2 regions of the Pseudomonas sp. B21-032 genome follow, and region 1 is predicted to be linked to the other one. Evidence: riboswitches for the same ligand, from Rfam matches in the RefSeq annotation. Region 1 holds a riboswitch; the other holds the start of a gene.
What was found. A riboswitch is a leader RNA that binds a small molecule or an ion and turns the genes downstream of it on or off. The one in region 1 is predicted to bind thiamine pyrophosphate.
Positions count from the first base shown of each region.

Region 1 (7,831 bases):
TTCGCGGCCATCGACGCGCAGGCCGGCCAGTTCGCCATTTTCTTCAAACGGTTCGATGCTTTGCCCGGCAAGCAGGCTGTCACCGGCCAGTTCCGCGAGCTTGTTGAGCAGGCTTGGCACATCGACGACCAATTCGGCCAGGCGATAGACCTTGCCCTTGAAGGCACGGTCCTGCAGGGCGGGTGGCAACTGCTCGCCCTTGACCTGATCGACCCGGCCGCGCACGGCCTTGCTGGCAAAGAAGCTGGTGAGGTTGCCGGCCAGGGTGCCAGGTGACCACAGGTAGTGGGCTTCGGACAGCAGGCGCACGCCGGACAGGTCCAGCTCGCCATTGCCGGCCAGGGCCTCGCGCCAGCGCCGGGGCATGTCGGCGATGGCTTCCGAGGCGCCGGTCAGGGCACCGTGCAGCGCGTACTTGGCGCCACCGTGGATGATCCCCTGGGATTTGAGGGTCTGCTCGCCACCGAGGCTGGCGCGTTCCACCAGAACTGTCGAATAGCCGAGCCGGCGCAGGCGGGCATTGAGCCAGAGGCCTGCGACCCCGGCGCCGACGATCAGCACATCGGTGGAAATTACGGTTGGCATGCATGAACCTCACAAGCGTGGACAGACGCCCAGTATACAGCCTGTGAGCCATTGCACCTGTTGCCGATCAATGCCCGGCGGTTTTCGAGAAGACCTGGATCACCACCACGCCGCCGACGATCATGGCCATGCCGAGCATTGCCGGCAGGTCCAGCTTCTGGCCGTAGATCACCAGCGCGGCGATGCTGATCAGGACGATGCCCAGGCCCGACCAGATGGCATAGGCAATGCCCACCGGAATGCTGCGCACCACCAGGGTCAGCATCCAGAACGCCACGGCATAGCCACAGACCATCAGCAGCAGCGGCAGGGGCGTGCTCAGGCCCTTGACGGCTTTCATTGAGGCGGTGGCGATGACTTCGGCGCAGATGGCGATAGCCAGGTAGGTGTAGGCATTCATGACGGTGATCCTCTGTTCTGGCTGGGCATTTTAGAGCAAGCCTGAATGGGGTAAAGTCATTACCTATCTTTTCTAGAGATAGGTTGATGGCCGAGCAGTGGAATCTGGAGCAGTTGCGCATGTTCGTGCGGGTCGCCGAGCTGCGCTCGTTCTCGGCAGTAGCCCGTGAACAGCGCAAGGCGCAATCGGCGGTGAGCAACGGCATCGCTTTGCTTGAGGCTGACCTGGGGGTGACCCTGTTCGAGCGTAGCAGCGGCCGCCAGCCGCGCCTGAGCGAAGCCGGCGCAACCTTGCTGGAAGATGCCCGCGAGCTGCTGCGCCAGTGCGAGCGCCTGGATGGCCGGGCCCTGGCGCTGATGCGCGGGCAAGAGGCGCAATTGCGGGTGGCCCAGGATGAGGCCATGCCCTATCAACCGGTGATCGACAGCCTCGATGAGCTGGCCCGGCAGTTTCCCTTGCTCGAAGTACAGATGGCCAGCGGCGCCCAGGGCGACGTGGCGCGCAAGCTGATCGAGCGGCGCGCCGATCTTGGCCTGCTGTTCCACCATGACCAGATGCCGGTATCCCTCGAGCGCCGGGCGGTGGGGCGGATCGAGATGGTTACTGCCTGCGCCGTGGATCATCCCTTGACCCGTCTTGAGCGCGTCAGTCGTCAGGACCTGGCCCGCCACCGCCAGTTGCTGATCACCCCGCAGGAAAGCGGCTACCCCGGTGGCGAGCCGATCAGCCCGCAGATCTGGCGCGCCGACAGCTTCTACGCCATGGCCGAATTGCTGATGCGTGGCCTGGGCTGGGCCTGGTTGCCGCGGCATGTGGTGCAGTACCCCACCTACCAGGCGCAGATGGTCGAGCTTGCCAGCGAATGGACACCGCCGGCACTGGTGGTCGAGCTGGTGTGGCGCCGTGACGAGCCACTGGGGCCCGCCGCGCAGTGGTTGGCCGAACGCTTCGCAGTGCACTTGCGCGCCATTGGCTAGTACACTTCGGCGCCATGAACAGAACCCTCTATACCTTGCTGTTTCACCTGGGCCTGCCGCTGGTTGCGCTGCGCCTGTTCCTGCGTTCGCGCAAGGCGCCGGCCTATGGGCAGCGCATCGCCGAGCGTTTTGCCTGCAAGCTGCCGGCCATGGCCAAAGGTGGCATCTGGGTGCACGCGGTGTCGGTGGGCGAGAGCATTGCCGCCGCGCCGATGATTCGCGCCTTGCTGCAGGCTTATCCACAGCTGCCGATCACCATCACCTGCATGACCCCGACCGGTTCTGAGCGGGTGCGGGTGATGTTCGCCGACGAGCCGCGCATCCAGCACTGCTACCTGCCCTACGACTTGCCCTGGGCCGCCGGGCGCTTTCTCGATCACGTGCAGCCCAGGCTTGCGGTGATCATGGAGACCGAGCTGTGGCCTAACCACATTCACCAGTGCGCCAAGCGCGGTATTCCGGTGGCCCTAGCCAATGCGCGGTTGTCCGAGCGTTCGGCGCGGGGCTATGCGCGCTTTGCTGGCCTGACCCGACCGATGCTGGCCGAGATGAGCCTGGTCGCGGTACAGACCGAAACCGAAGCCCAGCGCTTTCGCCAGTTGGGCGCGCGACCGGAATGTGTGCAGGTAACCGGCTCGATCAAGTTTGACCTGAGCATTGACGAGCAGCTGTTGCCGCGCGCCCGAGCCCTGCGTGAGCAGTGGCAGGCCGGCCAGCGGCCGGTATGGATCGCGGCCAGTACCCATGAAGGCGAGGACCCGATCATCCTCGCTGCCCACCGGCAGTTGCGCGAACATCATGCCGACGCCTTGCTGATCCTTGTGCCGCGTCACCCGGAGCGCTTTAACAGCGTGTTCGAGCTGTGCCGCGGGCAGTTGCCGACCGTGCGCCGTTCCAGTGGTGAAGCGGTCGCGGCTGATACCGCAGTGCTGCTCGGCGACACCATGGGCGAGCTGCTGTTTCTCTATGCCCTGGCCGATATCGCCTTCGTAGGCGGCAGCCTGGTGGCCAATGGCGGGCACAACCTGCTGGAGCCGGCGGCGCTGTCGCTGCCGGTGCTCAGTGGCCCGCATCTGTTCAACTTCCTGGAAATTGCGGCGATGCTGCGCGAGGCCGGCGCCTTGCAGGAAGTCGATGATGCCCAGGGGCTGGCGGCCGAAGTTCGCCGACTGATTGAGTTGCCGCGGGATGCGCAGCGCATGGGCGCGGCGGGGTTGGCGGTGATGAAGGCCAACCAGGGGGCCTTGCAGCGGCTGCTGGCTGGGTTGGGCCGGTTGCTCTAGTCTTTGGTATTCAGGGAGTAGCCGGCCACCAGTCCTTCATGCCCGCTGCCATCGAACTTGCGAATGCGTCCGCCGATCAGCAGATTGCCTGGTATCAGGTACATGCCGTAAGCCGATGCAGCGACTGGCCCAAGGCTCCAGCCGTTATCGGCGAAGCCTTTATCCAGTTCACCATTGGCACGATAGGCCGCCGTGAAGTAGCGCGGATCGGCGCCGCCTTGCTTCGTCGTCTGACCGACAGCGTGGATGCGCTCTTCGATCTGCGGGATCAGCCGCGATGTCACATAGCGAAAGTCGCCTTGCCGTCCGCCGGGGGCCAGTAGCACCGGGAAGTCGGGAAGAACATCACCCGCTGCGGACAAACGCGCCAACAGGCTTGAGTTGTGATTGTCTCGCGTTGCCAGGCCGGCGACAGTGAAGACCCGCGGGATGGCCGTGGATACCGTCATCAAACGGACTCTGCTTGCGCCTGGATAGGTGATCAGTCTCGAACCCTGCTCGGCGAAGGTTATGTCGAGCTCGCCCGTGAGCGTGTAACGGGCGACGCAGCCACTGTTACCGGCATCACCTGCGACGATGATCTTGTCGTCGAGCAGTATGGCGCCGGTCAGCTCGAAGTTTTCCACGGGTTTGGGCAGGAGGTAGCCGGTTTCGGCAAATGCCGGGTCCAGAGCGCCGTCGGGTAGCAAACGGATCAAGTAGCCAGTATCTGCCGAGGCGAGCAGATAGCCGCCTTGTGGAAGGGGGATTGCATTCAAGCCGGCATCACTGGAAGTTCGCAGCTCCTGCGGGCTTTCAGCCCCTGATGAGCGTGATCTACCCTTGCTGGAGAGCTGTTCCAGCACCAGCTTGCCGTTACTCGCGAAGCTGTCGTCGGGGTGGCCGTTTTCGTCGAACCTTGCCATCGCCGCGTAGATATCGTCAGCGAACAGCACCCCGGCGAGCACAACTTTGCCGTCAGTTGCCTGCTGGTATGCCGATAATGCAAAAAAGATCGTGTCCTCGCCGAATGAAAACGTATCTTCGATGACGCCCTGGTTGCCAAAGCTCGTATCCAGGCTGCCATCAGAGTTCAAACGGGCGAGGGTGAAGTCGGAGGTCTCGTCAACAGAGTCACCGAACACCATGATCTTGCCCAGCCGCACTGGGCAGAGGGTGCCAAGGCCTTCGGTGAAGTCCAGCCTGGAAATCCAGGTGGGCGCTTGCGGTGCGGTAGCCATGCTATATCGCTCCTGAGCCTTCCCCAATGGAAGTAGTCAGGCGCAATGTAGGAAGCAGGAGGAGGCTTGGATACTGGTAAAAATATCAGGTAAGGCCAGCTTCCAGGCAGGCGTGGCCGCGAGGTTTTAGCCTCGCAGCCGTCGTTTTCAGGGCCGGGCTTCGAAGTTGGCCTTGGCCGCTGCTGCCAGGTCTGGCGGCAGGAAGTCCTTGTCCGGGTTGTAGTCCGGTTTCAGGTAGCGGCTCAAATCGCTCAGGTCCTGCGGGCTCAAGGTGCCGGCGGCTTGCTTGAGGCGCAGGTTGTCGAGGATGTAGTCGTAGCGGGTGTTGTTGTAGTCACGCACCGAGGTGTACAGCTGGCGCTGGGCATCGAGCACGTCGACGATGTTGCGGGTACCGACCTGGTAGCCAATTTCGGTGGCTTCCAGGGCGCTCTGGTTGGAGATGATCGACTGCTTGCGCGCTTGCACCTGCTCGACGTCGGTGTTCACCGCGCGGTGCAGGTTGCGGGTGTTTTCCACCACCTGGCGGCGCAGGCTCTCGCGCTGCTGCTCGCTCTGGCTCAGGCGCTGGTAAGCCTCGCGCACCTGCGAGCTGGTCAGGCCGCCGCTGTAGATCGGAATGTTCAACTGCAGGCCGATGCTGGTCTGCTCGACATCGCCGCTGTAGTTCTGCCCGGTGAGGTTGGGGTTGGAAAAGCCCAGGCTGTCGTTGTCGCCCTTCTGGTAGCGCGCTACCGCATCGACGGTCGGCGCGTGCCCGGCCTTGCGCTGGCGCAGGGTCTCTTCGGCGGCGCTCACCGCGTAGTTGGTGGCCAGCAGGTTGAGGTTCTGCTTGCCGGCAGTCTCGACCCAGGCTTTGGCGTCGTTCGGCACCGGCAGTTGCACCGGCAAGGTGTGGACGATGCCCTGCACCGAGTTGTAGTCGCGGTTGGTCAGGGTGATCAGCGCCTCGAAGGCGTCGTCGACCTGGCGCTGGGCAACGATGCGGTTGGCCCGGGCGGTGTCGTAGCTGGCCTGGGACTGCAGCACGTCGGTCTTGTCCGACAGGCCAACGTCAAAACGTTCGTTGGACTGGTCGAGCTGGCGCTTGAACGCCGCTTCCTCGGCCTTGGTCGAGGCCAGGGTGTCCTGGGCGCGTAGCACGGCGAAATAGTTTTCGGCGCTTTGCAGGATCAGGTTCTGCTCGGTGGCCGACAGCTCCAGTGCCGCCTGTTCGTTGACCGCTTCGGCCGCCTGCAACTGGAACCAGCGATCAGCGCGAAAGACCGGCTGGGCCAGGGTCGCGGACCAGGAGTTGCCGCTGCGGTTGGCGGTAATCGAAGGGCTGTCGATCTTGGTGCGGTTGTTCATCATTTCGGCGCCGGCCGAAAGGTTCGGCAGCAGGCCGGCGCGGGCCTGGGGCACCACTTCCTTCTGGGCGCCGTAGTTGGCGCGGGCAGCCGCCAGGTCGGCGTTATTGTTCACGGCTTCCTGATAGACACTGACCAGGTCGGTCTTCGCCGACAGGGGCACGTCCGCTGCCCAGGCCATTCCGTTGGTAGCACAAGACACGGCAAGGGCCAGTGAAAGTTTGCGCAGCATAGGGCAATCCTTGAACGGTGAGAATTTCTGAACTGGTGAGTGTAGTTGCGCAGCCATTTTGCAACAATCCGCTATTTGCGCCATTTATCGTGTCCATGTCCAGGTGCTTGGCTTTGTATGCCACTCCAGCTTAGACTGGCCGCGTTCTTGTCGGGGTGCCTTGTGTTGAGGCTGAGATCGGATAATCCGGATCCCGTTGAACCTGATCAGGTTAGCGCCTGCGTAGGGAACAAGATTTCTCGCTTTCCCGGCGAGTCTCTTGTGCCAGGTCCGGGAATGTCGAGTCAGCCACCACAGCTGCAGGCATCACCGCGCATTTGGCACAGCACCACCCATGGTGCGTCCGTGCCTTTCAGGTTCTCCCCGACATTCCACTGCTAGGAAGCCGTCTGGAGAGCCTGTGATGAGTAAACAAGAAAAATATACCAATCTGAGTGAATCGGCCCGGGTCGATCAACAATCCGTACAGCCATTCACCCGCTCGCGCAAAATCTATGTCGAAGGCTCGCGCCCGGACATCCGCGTGCCCATGCGTGAAATCAGCCTCGACGACACCCCGACCGACTTCGGCGGCGAAGCCAACGCCCCGGTACTGGTCTACGACACTTCCGGCCCCTACACCGACCCTAGCGTTATCATCGACGTGCGCAAGGGCCTGGGCGACGTACGCTCGGCCTGGATCGACGCCCGTGGCGATACCGAGCGCCTGGCCGGCCTGTCGTCGGACTTCGGCCAGCAGCGCCTGGCCGATGCCGAGCTGACCAAGCTGCGTTTTGCCCACGTGCGCAATCCGCGCCGGGCCAAGGCCGGCGCCAACGTCAGCCAGATGCACTACGCCCGCCAGGGCATCATCACCGCCGAGATGGAATACGTTGCCATCCGCGAAAACATGAAGCTGCAAGAAGCCCGTGCCGCCGGCCTGCTTGGCCAACAGCATGCCGGGCACAGCTTCGGCGCGAGCATCCCGAAAGAAATCACCGCCGAATTCGTCCGCGAAGAAATCGCCCGCGGCCGCGCGATCATCCCGGCCAACATCAACCACGTGGAGCTGGAGCCGATGATCATCGGCCGCAACTTCCTGGTGAAGATCAACGGCAACATCGGTAACAGCGCCCTGGGCTCGTCCATCGAAGAAGAAGTGGCCAAGCTGACCTGGGGCATCCGCTGGGGCTCGGACACGGTGATGGACCTGTCCACCGGCAAGCACATCCACGAAACCCGCGAGTGGATCATCCGCAACTCGCCAGTGCCAATCGGTACCGTACCGATCTACCAGGCCCTTGAGAAGGTCAATGGCGTGGCCGAAGACCTGACCTGGGAGCTGTTTCGCGACACCCTGATCGAACAGGCCGAGCAAGGCGTTGACTACTTCACCATCCACGCCGGCGTACTGCTGCGCTATGTGCCGCTGACCGCCAAGCGCGTCACCGGCATCGTCAGCCGCGGTGGCTCGATCATGGCCAAGTGGTGCCTGGCGCACCACAAAGAGAACTTCCTCTACACCCACTTCGACGAAATCTGCGAAATCATGAAGGCCTACGACGTCAGCTTCTCGCTCGGCGATGGCCTGCGTCCGGGCTCGATTGCCGACGCCAACGACGAAGCGCAGTTCGGCGAACTGGAAACCCTCGGCGAGCTGACCAAGATCGCCTGGAAGCATGACGTCCAGTGCATGATCGAAGGCCCGGGCCACGTGCCGATGCAGCTGATCAAGGAGAACATGGACAAGCAGCTCGAATGCTGCGACGAAGCGCCGTTCTACACCCTTGGCCCGCTGACCACCGA
Region 1 is NZ_CP087180.1:518,771-526,601, forward strand. Features, by position in the region: gene LOY54_RS02285 (FAD-binding oxidoreductase) at 1-585, opposite strand, end outside; gene LOY54_RS02290 (multidrug efflux SMR transporter) at 653-985, opposite strand; gene LOY54_RS02295 (LysR family transcriptional regulator) at 1,072-1,962, shown strand; gene waaA (lipid IV(A) 3-deoxy-D-manno-octulosonic acid transferase) at 1,977-3,245, shown strand; gene LOY54_RS02305 (hypothetical protein) at 3,242-4,465, opposite strand; gene LOY54_RS02310 (TolC family outer membrane protein) at 4,613-6,046, opposite strand; TPP riboswitch at 6,188-6,292, shown strand; gene thiC (phosphomethylpyrimidine synthase ThiC) at 6,450-7,831, shown strand, end outside.

Region 2 (7,831 bases), 2.7 Mb from region 1:
TGTCACCGATGTAGCTGTGGTTGACGTTGGCCGGTTCCGCCGGGTACAGGGCCATGGTCGCCTTGACCCCGACCTGCTCGGCGCTCGGGGTCTGGCCCGGGCGGATGTTCTCCAGGCCGACGTTAGCCGGTACGTCCACCAGCATCGCCACGTCGCCGACGGTGTGCGAACTCAAGAAGAACTCTTCATAGGCGCATGACAGGCAGTCATGCATCGGCCCCACGCCCAGGCGGTTGGCCACAACCTCGGCGCCCATGCCGCCGGAGCCATAGTTGATCATGAACGAGTCGCGGGTCGGCTCCAGCACATGGCCCATTACCGGGTCTGCCCAGTAACCGGGGAAGGCCTGGGTCGAGGCGGCTTCGTCGGTGAACTGCGCGGCGAAATCACGGAACGGCTCCAGGCGGTTGGGGATCGCCGGGTTGCGTTTGCCGATGCTTTCCAGCGGGTAGGTCGAGGCCGGGAAACTGCCATCGGCGTTGGGGCCCATGACAATTGCGTCGGACTCGCTGGAGATGATCTCGTTGCCATCGGTCATGGCAATGATCGGCGAACCGGCCTTGCCTTCGCGGATCCACGGCTCCTGCTGCGGGTAGCGCGCCTGGTAGTCGACGATCGGCTGGCCGGTGGGGGTGCGGCCGCTGCTGCTCAGGCGCATCTCTTCTTCGGTCAGGGTATTACGGAAGGTGCGCCCACCTTTGGGCACCACCACCACCTGGCCGAACAGGCCATTGGCGACGTTGCCGGCACCGCCCTCGCCGCCAAAGGTCGCGCCCTGGCTGGTGGCGGCAAACGCGCCTTCACGCTCGGCGTAAAGGGTGTAGGAACGGCTGGCGCCGGGGGCGATCAGGAAGTTGCCGTTGCGCCCGGTATTGGCGGCGATGTCACCGATACTGTTGACCGCCTGCATGCCGTTGACCTGAAAACCGACATGACGGTCGCTGACCTGCTCGTCGGCGACAAAATGCTCGCCGCCCTGCTCGTTGCCCTCGCCGGCTTCGTTCTCAGCGCCTTCGTTTTCCTCGCCTTCGACCTCGTTCTCTTGCTCGTGGTCGATGCCGTGCTTGTTCGGGTTGGCCTGGTAGGCCAGCAGGTTTTGCAGGTTGATGGTCAGGCAGTCGCCCGCCGCCACCCGCAGCACGATCGGCCGCGGGCGTTTGTCCGGGCGCAGGCTGACCTTGCCCGGTACCGCGGCGCCGCCAGTGGCCAGCGACACCTGGTGCTCGTCGACCACGTCGCGGCGCAGGGCGAACATCATGCCGTTGGCATTCTGCGCACCGAGGCGGTTGAACATCAGTGGCTGATCGAGCGCCACCACATTGGCCACCAGATTGCGCTCGCAGCGCACGGCAGCTTCGCTGAGCGGTTGCCAGGCAAGGCTGGCGGCCGCAAGCAGCAGTGAAGTCAGGACTGAGCCTTTGATTGGAGTCATCATGGCGTGCCTCGGGGGTGCAAGGGGACTCTGGAGGGGCCGGAGCAAGGCCCATGCCAAATTATTTATTGTTGTTTTTCAGTAGCTTATAAAGCTGAATGAATCTTGATTGGGGGTGATTCCCCGGTATTCCCCACTAATCGGGGGTTGCCTCATCGAGGGGCAAGCCCGCTCCCACAGGTTTTGCGATTACAAAGGCGCATCCACCGCCAGGCCCTGCAGCCGCCGGTACTGGCGCAGCACCTTGGGCACGTAGCGCTGGGTTTCGGCAAACGGCGGTACTACCCGACCGCGACGCAGCACCGCATCTGGCCCGGCGTTGTAGGCGGCCACGGCCAGGGTGATGTCGTTGTCGAACAGGGTCAGCATGCGCTTGAGGTAGCGCGCCCCGCCCTGCACGTTCGCGGCCGGGTCGAGGACATTCTTCACGCCCATTTCCTTGGCGGTGTCGGGCATCAGCTGCATCAGCCCGGCCGCGCCGCTGGTCGAGCGGGCGTTGGGGTCGTAGCGCGATTCGGCCTGGATCACTGCGTGCAGCAAGGCCGCCGGCAGGTCGTTGGCCTGCGCCGCTGCCGCCACCACTTCGGCGTAGGGCATGCCGGTGATCAGTTGCGGGCCGTTGCTGGCCAGGCTCACGGCCTCGCTGATGACCCGCTGGTAGGTTCGCCCCGGCCGGTGGACGTTGCTCAACACATAGCTACCATCGGCCTTGATCGAGATGTACACATCGGCCTGAGCCGGATTGCCTGTGGCCAGCCAGGCCAGGATTGCCGCAGTGAGCCAGCGCATCGTGCCACCCTCCCCGTTGCGTCCCCCAGAAAGTGGGGCATATGCCCCGATTGCCAGGGCGTTACCCTTTTGACGCAAGCACTGTGCCGCCTTGCCAGGCCCGTGCGGCAAAGGCCCGGCGCAGACGCGCACGGCAATTGCATAAGGCCTTGCAGCGCACCTGTGGAGGGCCTGGCTATGAACAACAACCATCGCGCGCAACGCGGCTTCACCCTGCTCGAACTGCTGGTAGTCCTGGTCGTGCTGGGCCTCTTGGCCGGCATCGTTGCCCCCAAGTACTTCAGCCAGTTGGGGCGCTCGGAGGCCAAGGTCGCCCGGGCGCAGATCGAAGGCCTGAGCAAGGCCCTGGACCTGTACCGGCTGGAAGTGGGGCATTACCCCAATTCCGAGCAAGGCCTGCAGGCACTGGTGGCGGCACCCAGCGACGAGACCCGCTGGTCGGGCCCGTACCTGCAGAAAAAGGTCCCGCAAGACCCCTGGGGGCGTAACTACATCTACCGCCAGCCCGGTGAAAACGGTGAGTACGACCTGCTGTCGATGGGCAAGGACGGCCAGCCCGGCGGCGATGGCGAGAATGCCGAGATCACCAGTTGGCAATAACCGGAGGGCTTGCGCATGCGCTATGAACTCAAGGCCCTGGGCAAGGCCGGGGTGGTCTTGCTCCAGGTCGACGCCCAGGACCCGGGCCAGGCCCGCGAGCAGGTCGAGCAGCAAGGCTTGCGGGTGGTCAGCGTGCGCAGTTGCCAGCGCCTGGCCGGTCTGCGCTGGCGGCGTGGCGAGGGGTTCAACCTGGTGCTGTTCAGCCAGGAGCTGACCACCCTGCTCAATGCTGGCCTGCCGCTGATCGACGCCCTCGAGAGCCTGGCCGAAAAAGAGACCGCGCCCCAGGCACGCAAGACCCTCGGCGAACTGGTGCGCCTGCTGTATGAAGGCAAGTCGTTCTCCCAGGCCCTGGCGCAGTTGCCCAGCGTGTTCCCGCCGCTGTACGTGGCGCTGGTGCAATCGAGCGAGAAGACCGGCGCCCTGGGCGATGCCCTCGGCCGCTATGTTGCCTACCGCCAGCGCATGGACGAAGTGCGCCAGAAGATCATCAGCGCCTCGATCTACCCGCTGCTGCTGTTGCTGGTCGGCGGCGGCGTGGTGCTGTTTCTGCTCGGCTATGTGGTACCGCGCTTCAGCCTGGTGTTCGAAGGCCTGGGCACCGAGCTGCCGTGGATGTCACGCTGGCTGATGCAGGCCGGGATGTTCCTGCACGCGCATCAGCTGGCCATGGCCAGCAGCTTTGGGCTACTCATGGCGCTGCTGTTCATGCTGCGTCGCGAGCCGCGGGTGCGGCGCTGGCTGAACCGCCAGCTGGAACGCCTGCCGGCCCTGCACAAACGCCTGGTGATGTATGAGCTGGCGCGGTTCTACCGCTCGCTGGGGATCCTCCTGCAGGGCGGCATCCCGATTCTCACCGCCATGGCCATGGCCCGCGGCCTGCTCGGCGCGGCCAGTGGCCTGCGGCTGGAGCAGGCCTGTGAACGGGTCAAGGAAGGCCAGTCGCTGTCGGCGGCGCTGGAGGCCGGGCACCTGGTGACGCCAGTGTCGTTGCGCCTGCTGCGCGCTGGCGAGCAGTCGGGCAACCTCGGGCAGATGATGGAGCGCAGCGCCGACTTCTACGACGAAGAGATCAGCCGCTGGATCGAGTGGTTCGTGCGCCTGTTCGAGCCGCTGCTGATGACCTTCATCGGCCTGCTGATCGGCCTGATCGTGATCCTCATGTACATGCCGATCTTCGAGCTGGCCTCGAGCATCCACTAGCGCAACGCGTGACAATCCAGGGCCCTTGCTGTATAGATTCGGCCACCAAGGGGAGCCCGGCAACGGGCTGAGAAACCGCTGGCATGTGCAGCGCGGTGACCCTTCGAACCTGATCCGGATCATGCCGGCGAAGGGATGGGTATTGTGCACCTGCCTTTTTGCCGGCCTCACTGCGGGGCCGACCATGCCAGACATCACCGGCCCCGCTGTCGTCACGATAAAAAGGACAACAGCATGACCGCGCGCTTCACCGACAGCCTTCGCCAGCAAAGCGAGCCGAGCTGGACCCAGTGCATCGAACACCGCTTCGTCAATGAACTGCTCGACGGCAGTCTGGCCGACCCTGTGCTGGTCAACTACCTGATCCAGGATCACCGTTTCATCGATGCGTTCCTGACCCTGCTCGGCGCCGCCATCGCCAGCGCCGATACCTTCGAGGCGCGGATTCGCCTGGGGCGCTTTACCGGGGTGATCGCCGGTGAAGAGAACACCTACTTCCTACGCGCTTTCGAAGCCCTGGGCGTCAGCGAGGCGCAGCGCCTTGAGGCACCGGACTCAGCGCCGACCGCAGGCTTCAAGGCGATCATGCGCGAAGCCGCGGCCACCCGCTCCTACGCCGCCGCCCTGGCGGTGCTCAACGTCGTCGAGGGCCTGTACCTGGACTGGGCGCTGCGGGCCAACAAGCAACTGCCGCCGCGCTTCGAGCACGCCGAGTGGATCACCCTGCACGACAACCCGGCGTTCCAGGATTTTGTCGCCTTTCTGCGCGCCGAGCTGGACCGCGTCGGGCCTGCACACGCACAGGTCAGCCGCGACTTCTTCCTGCGCAGCGTGGCGCTGGAACAGGCGTTTTTCGACGCCGCCTACGACATTGAGGGCTAAACCATGGATATCTTCGAGCGCCTGAAACAGGCCGCCAGCGCCGACTGGCACAGCTACGTCGAGCACGACTTCGTTCGCCAGATGGGCGCCGGCACCCTGGCGCAACCGGCGTTTCGCAAGTACCTGGTGCAGGACTACCTGTTCTTGATCCAGTTCGCCCGCTCCTGGGCCCTGGCCGCCTACAAGAGCCGCACCCTCGCCGACATTCGCGCCGCCCAGGCGGGGCTGGCGGCGATTCTCGACGAAACCGAGCTGCACGTGCGCCTGTGCGAGCGTTGGGGGCTGTCGGCCGACGACCTCGCGGCGACACCGGAGCACCAGGCCACTGTCGCCTACACCCGCTTCGTGCTGGACTGCGGCGCCGCCGGCGACCTGCTGGACCTGCACGTGGCCCTGGCGCCGTGCGTGATCGGCTACGCCGAAATCGGCCGCAACCTGACCCCCGACGGCGTTCAGGCACTGGGCGATCATCCTTACCGCGAGTGGATTGGCGAATACGCAGGCGCCGGCTACCAGGGCGTGGCCACGGCTGCCCGCGCGCACTTGGATGACCTGGCCGCGCGAACCATGACCGAGCGCCGCTTCGAGGAACTGGTCAAGGTCTTCGCCCAGGCCTCACGGCTGGAAGCCGACTTCTGGCAGATGGGGCTGGATGCGGCTGGACAGTAAGGGTTAAAGATTCCACAGGTCAGTAATCGTAGCGATCCACCGCCCGCCGCCGCTCGTTGTCATCGCGCATGTCGTAGTTGGCGGTGGTCTGGATGTTGGTGTGGTGGGCCAGCTTTTGCGCGATCGACAGGTCATGCTCTTCGATCACCCGGGTGATGAACGAGCGGCGAAAATCGTGGGGCATGATCTTTACCCCTACTTGAGTGCCGCGCTGGCGAGCGATGTAGTAGATCGCGTGCTTGGTGATGCGCTCGCGGGTGATGTGGCTGCCACGGCGGATACGGTTGAACAGGAACTCGTCGTCGGCCTGCCCTTCAGGCAATTGCTCGCGGCGAAACGCCAGCCAGGCGTTGAGCTTTGCAAACGCCCAGGGCGGCGCGTACTTGATCAGTTGCTTGTTGCCCTTGCCCAGCACCTGCAGGCTGCGTTCGCTGAAGTCAACCTGGCTGAGGGTCAGGTTGACCGACTCGGACTTGCGCATACCGGTGCCGTACAGCAAGGCGATCACCGCCGCATCGCGCAACCCCTGCGGGCGCGGGTCGGCAGCGCAGGCGTCCATCAGCTCGCGAATCAGGCTGCGCTTGAGGTTGCGCCCGGCCGGCAGGCGCGTGCCCTGGGTCGGCTTGACCGTGCGGATCTTGAGCAACTGCTCCTGGCTGATCAGGCTCAGGCGCCAGGCCTCGTTCATTACCCCGCGTACCGCGTTGACGTACAGCGACGAGGTGTTCGGCGCATAGCCATCGACGCGCAAGGCCGCCACCAGCGCGGTGACATGCCCGGGCTCGAGCTGGTGCCAGGGCACCTCGGCGATGTCGCAATCCTCGAAGCCCAGGCGGTCGGCAGCATCCTGGAGGATGTACTTCATGGTCAGCTGGCTGGACGGCGCCAGGCGGGCGAGGTATTGCAGCAAGGGGTTTTGCAGTGAATCGGACAAACCGGGAATCCTGTAGAGCGCAGCTGAGGTCAGGGGCCTGCAACGGGCCAGTCTGACTCGTGACAACACCGTGGCCACTGACCTGCATCACAATCAGGTCATTGATTGGCAAGTCTTTTTAGCCACGGCAAGAATCCCGATAGTACCTCATCGACGCCCCCGGAATCGATTGAGGGCATTTTCATGGCACCGAGTCATCCAGGTACAGCTTCACGGTTTCGCGGGTCAGCGACATGACTTCATGGGTCAAACCGTTGAAATCCGTCTCGCCATGCTCCAGGTAGCCGTCACTGCGCTTGACCACATAGGCCACGTGGCCGCGTGGGCGGCCGGTGTCGTTATCGATGATTTGCAGGCGGTCGCTGTACAGCGGCAACGGCTCGATCCGCGGCACCAGGGGCGAACGACCGATGACAATCGGCTCGGGCTGCCATTGCACCGGGCGCTCGCGGTGCCGGGCCACTTCGGTGAGCACCTGGTCGACCGGCAACTGCAGGGTTTTCGAATAGTAGGCATCGTAAAGAAACGCGGTAATGCTCAGTTTGCAGGGGACATGCGCCTTGTCCGCCAGCAGGCGCTGGATCGCCGGCTTGAGCAGTTCGGTCTGCGTGCTGCGGTCCGGGGTGGTCTTGTAGAAATGCGCGTTGACCACGTAGTTGTAGCCCTTGATTTCGGAGATGCCCTCGAAATCGACACCGCCAACCAGGCTGTAGATCATCGCATGGCCAACGGTGAAATCCTGGTCATCGTCCAGAGCGCAGGTAAACCACTCGCCGATCTGCCCGTCGCCGGTATGCCGTTCGAACAGGCTGATAATCTCTTCGTCGCTGCGAAAGCGCAGGGAGTAAGAACCATCGTGATAGGTGAACGAGGTGAATTCCAGCGGCATCGACTCGATACCGTGGCTGCAACCGCCAAGCGCTAGCGCAGCGCCCAGGGCGCACGCGGCGAGGCGTAAAGAGGGGGCGAACAAAGGGGCGTCATCCATGAGCAAGCGAGGCGCGCAAGAATGCCCAAGGCCGCGCCCGCCAGCAAGCATTTCCGCGCCCGCAGGCGGCAACGATGGGCTACAGTTGCCGAGGAACCCCCTGCCCCGAGGCCCCATGGCTTTCCATCGACTGACCCGCACCCACCCGCGCCTGAGTTTTTCTGCCGTTGCCGGCTGCCTGGGCGGCTGGCTGATTCCCGCCGACAATCTGGTGCAGCACATCCTCACTGGCTGGAACATCGGCGTCTGGCTGTACCTGCTGCTGGTGCTGTGGCTGACCCTGCGCGCCAGCCCCGAGAAGGTACGCGAAGTGGCCTGTGTCGAAGATGAAAAC
Region 2 is NZ_CP087180.1:3,188,958-3,196,788, forward strand. Features, by position in the region: gene mnxG (manganese-oxidizing multicopper oxidase MnxG) at 1-1,435, opposite strand, end outside; gene LOY54_RS14740 (lytic transglycosylase domain-containing protein) at 1,622-2,221, opposite strand; gene gspG (type II secretion system major pseudopilin GspG) at 2,399-2,821, shown strand; gene LOY54_RS14750 (type II secretion system F family protein) at 2,837-4,024, shown strand; TPP riboswitch at 4,063-4,177, shown strand; gene LOY54_RS14755 (TenA family protein) at 4,259-4,906, shown strand; gene tenA (thiaminase II) at 4,910-5,575, shown strand; gene xerC (tyrosine recombinase XerC) at 5,595-6,509, opposite strand; gene LOY54_RS14770 (hypothetical protein) at 6,691-7,497, opposite strand; gene LOY54_RS14775 (DUF1345 domain-containing protein) at 7,613-7,831, shown strand, end outside.
Region 2: it holds a riboswitch for thiamine pyrophosphate, as region 1 does, so the genes downstream of both, LOY54_RS14755 (TenA family protein) here and thiC (phosphomethylpyrimidine synthase ThiC) in region 1, are expected to answer to the same signal.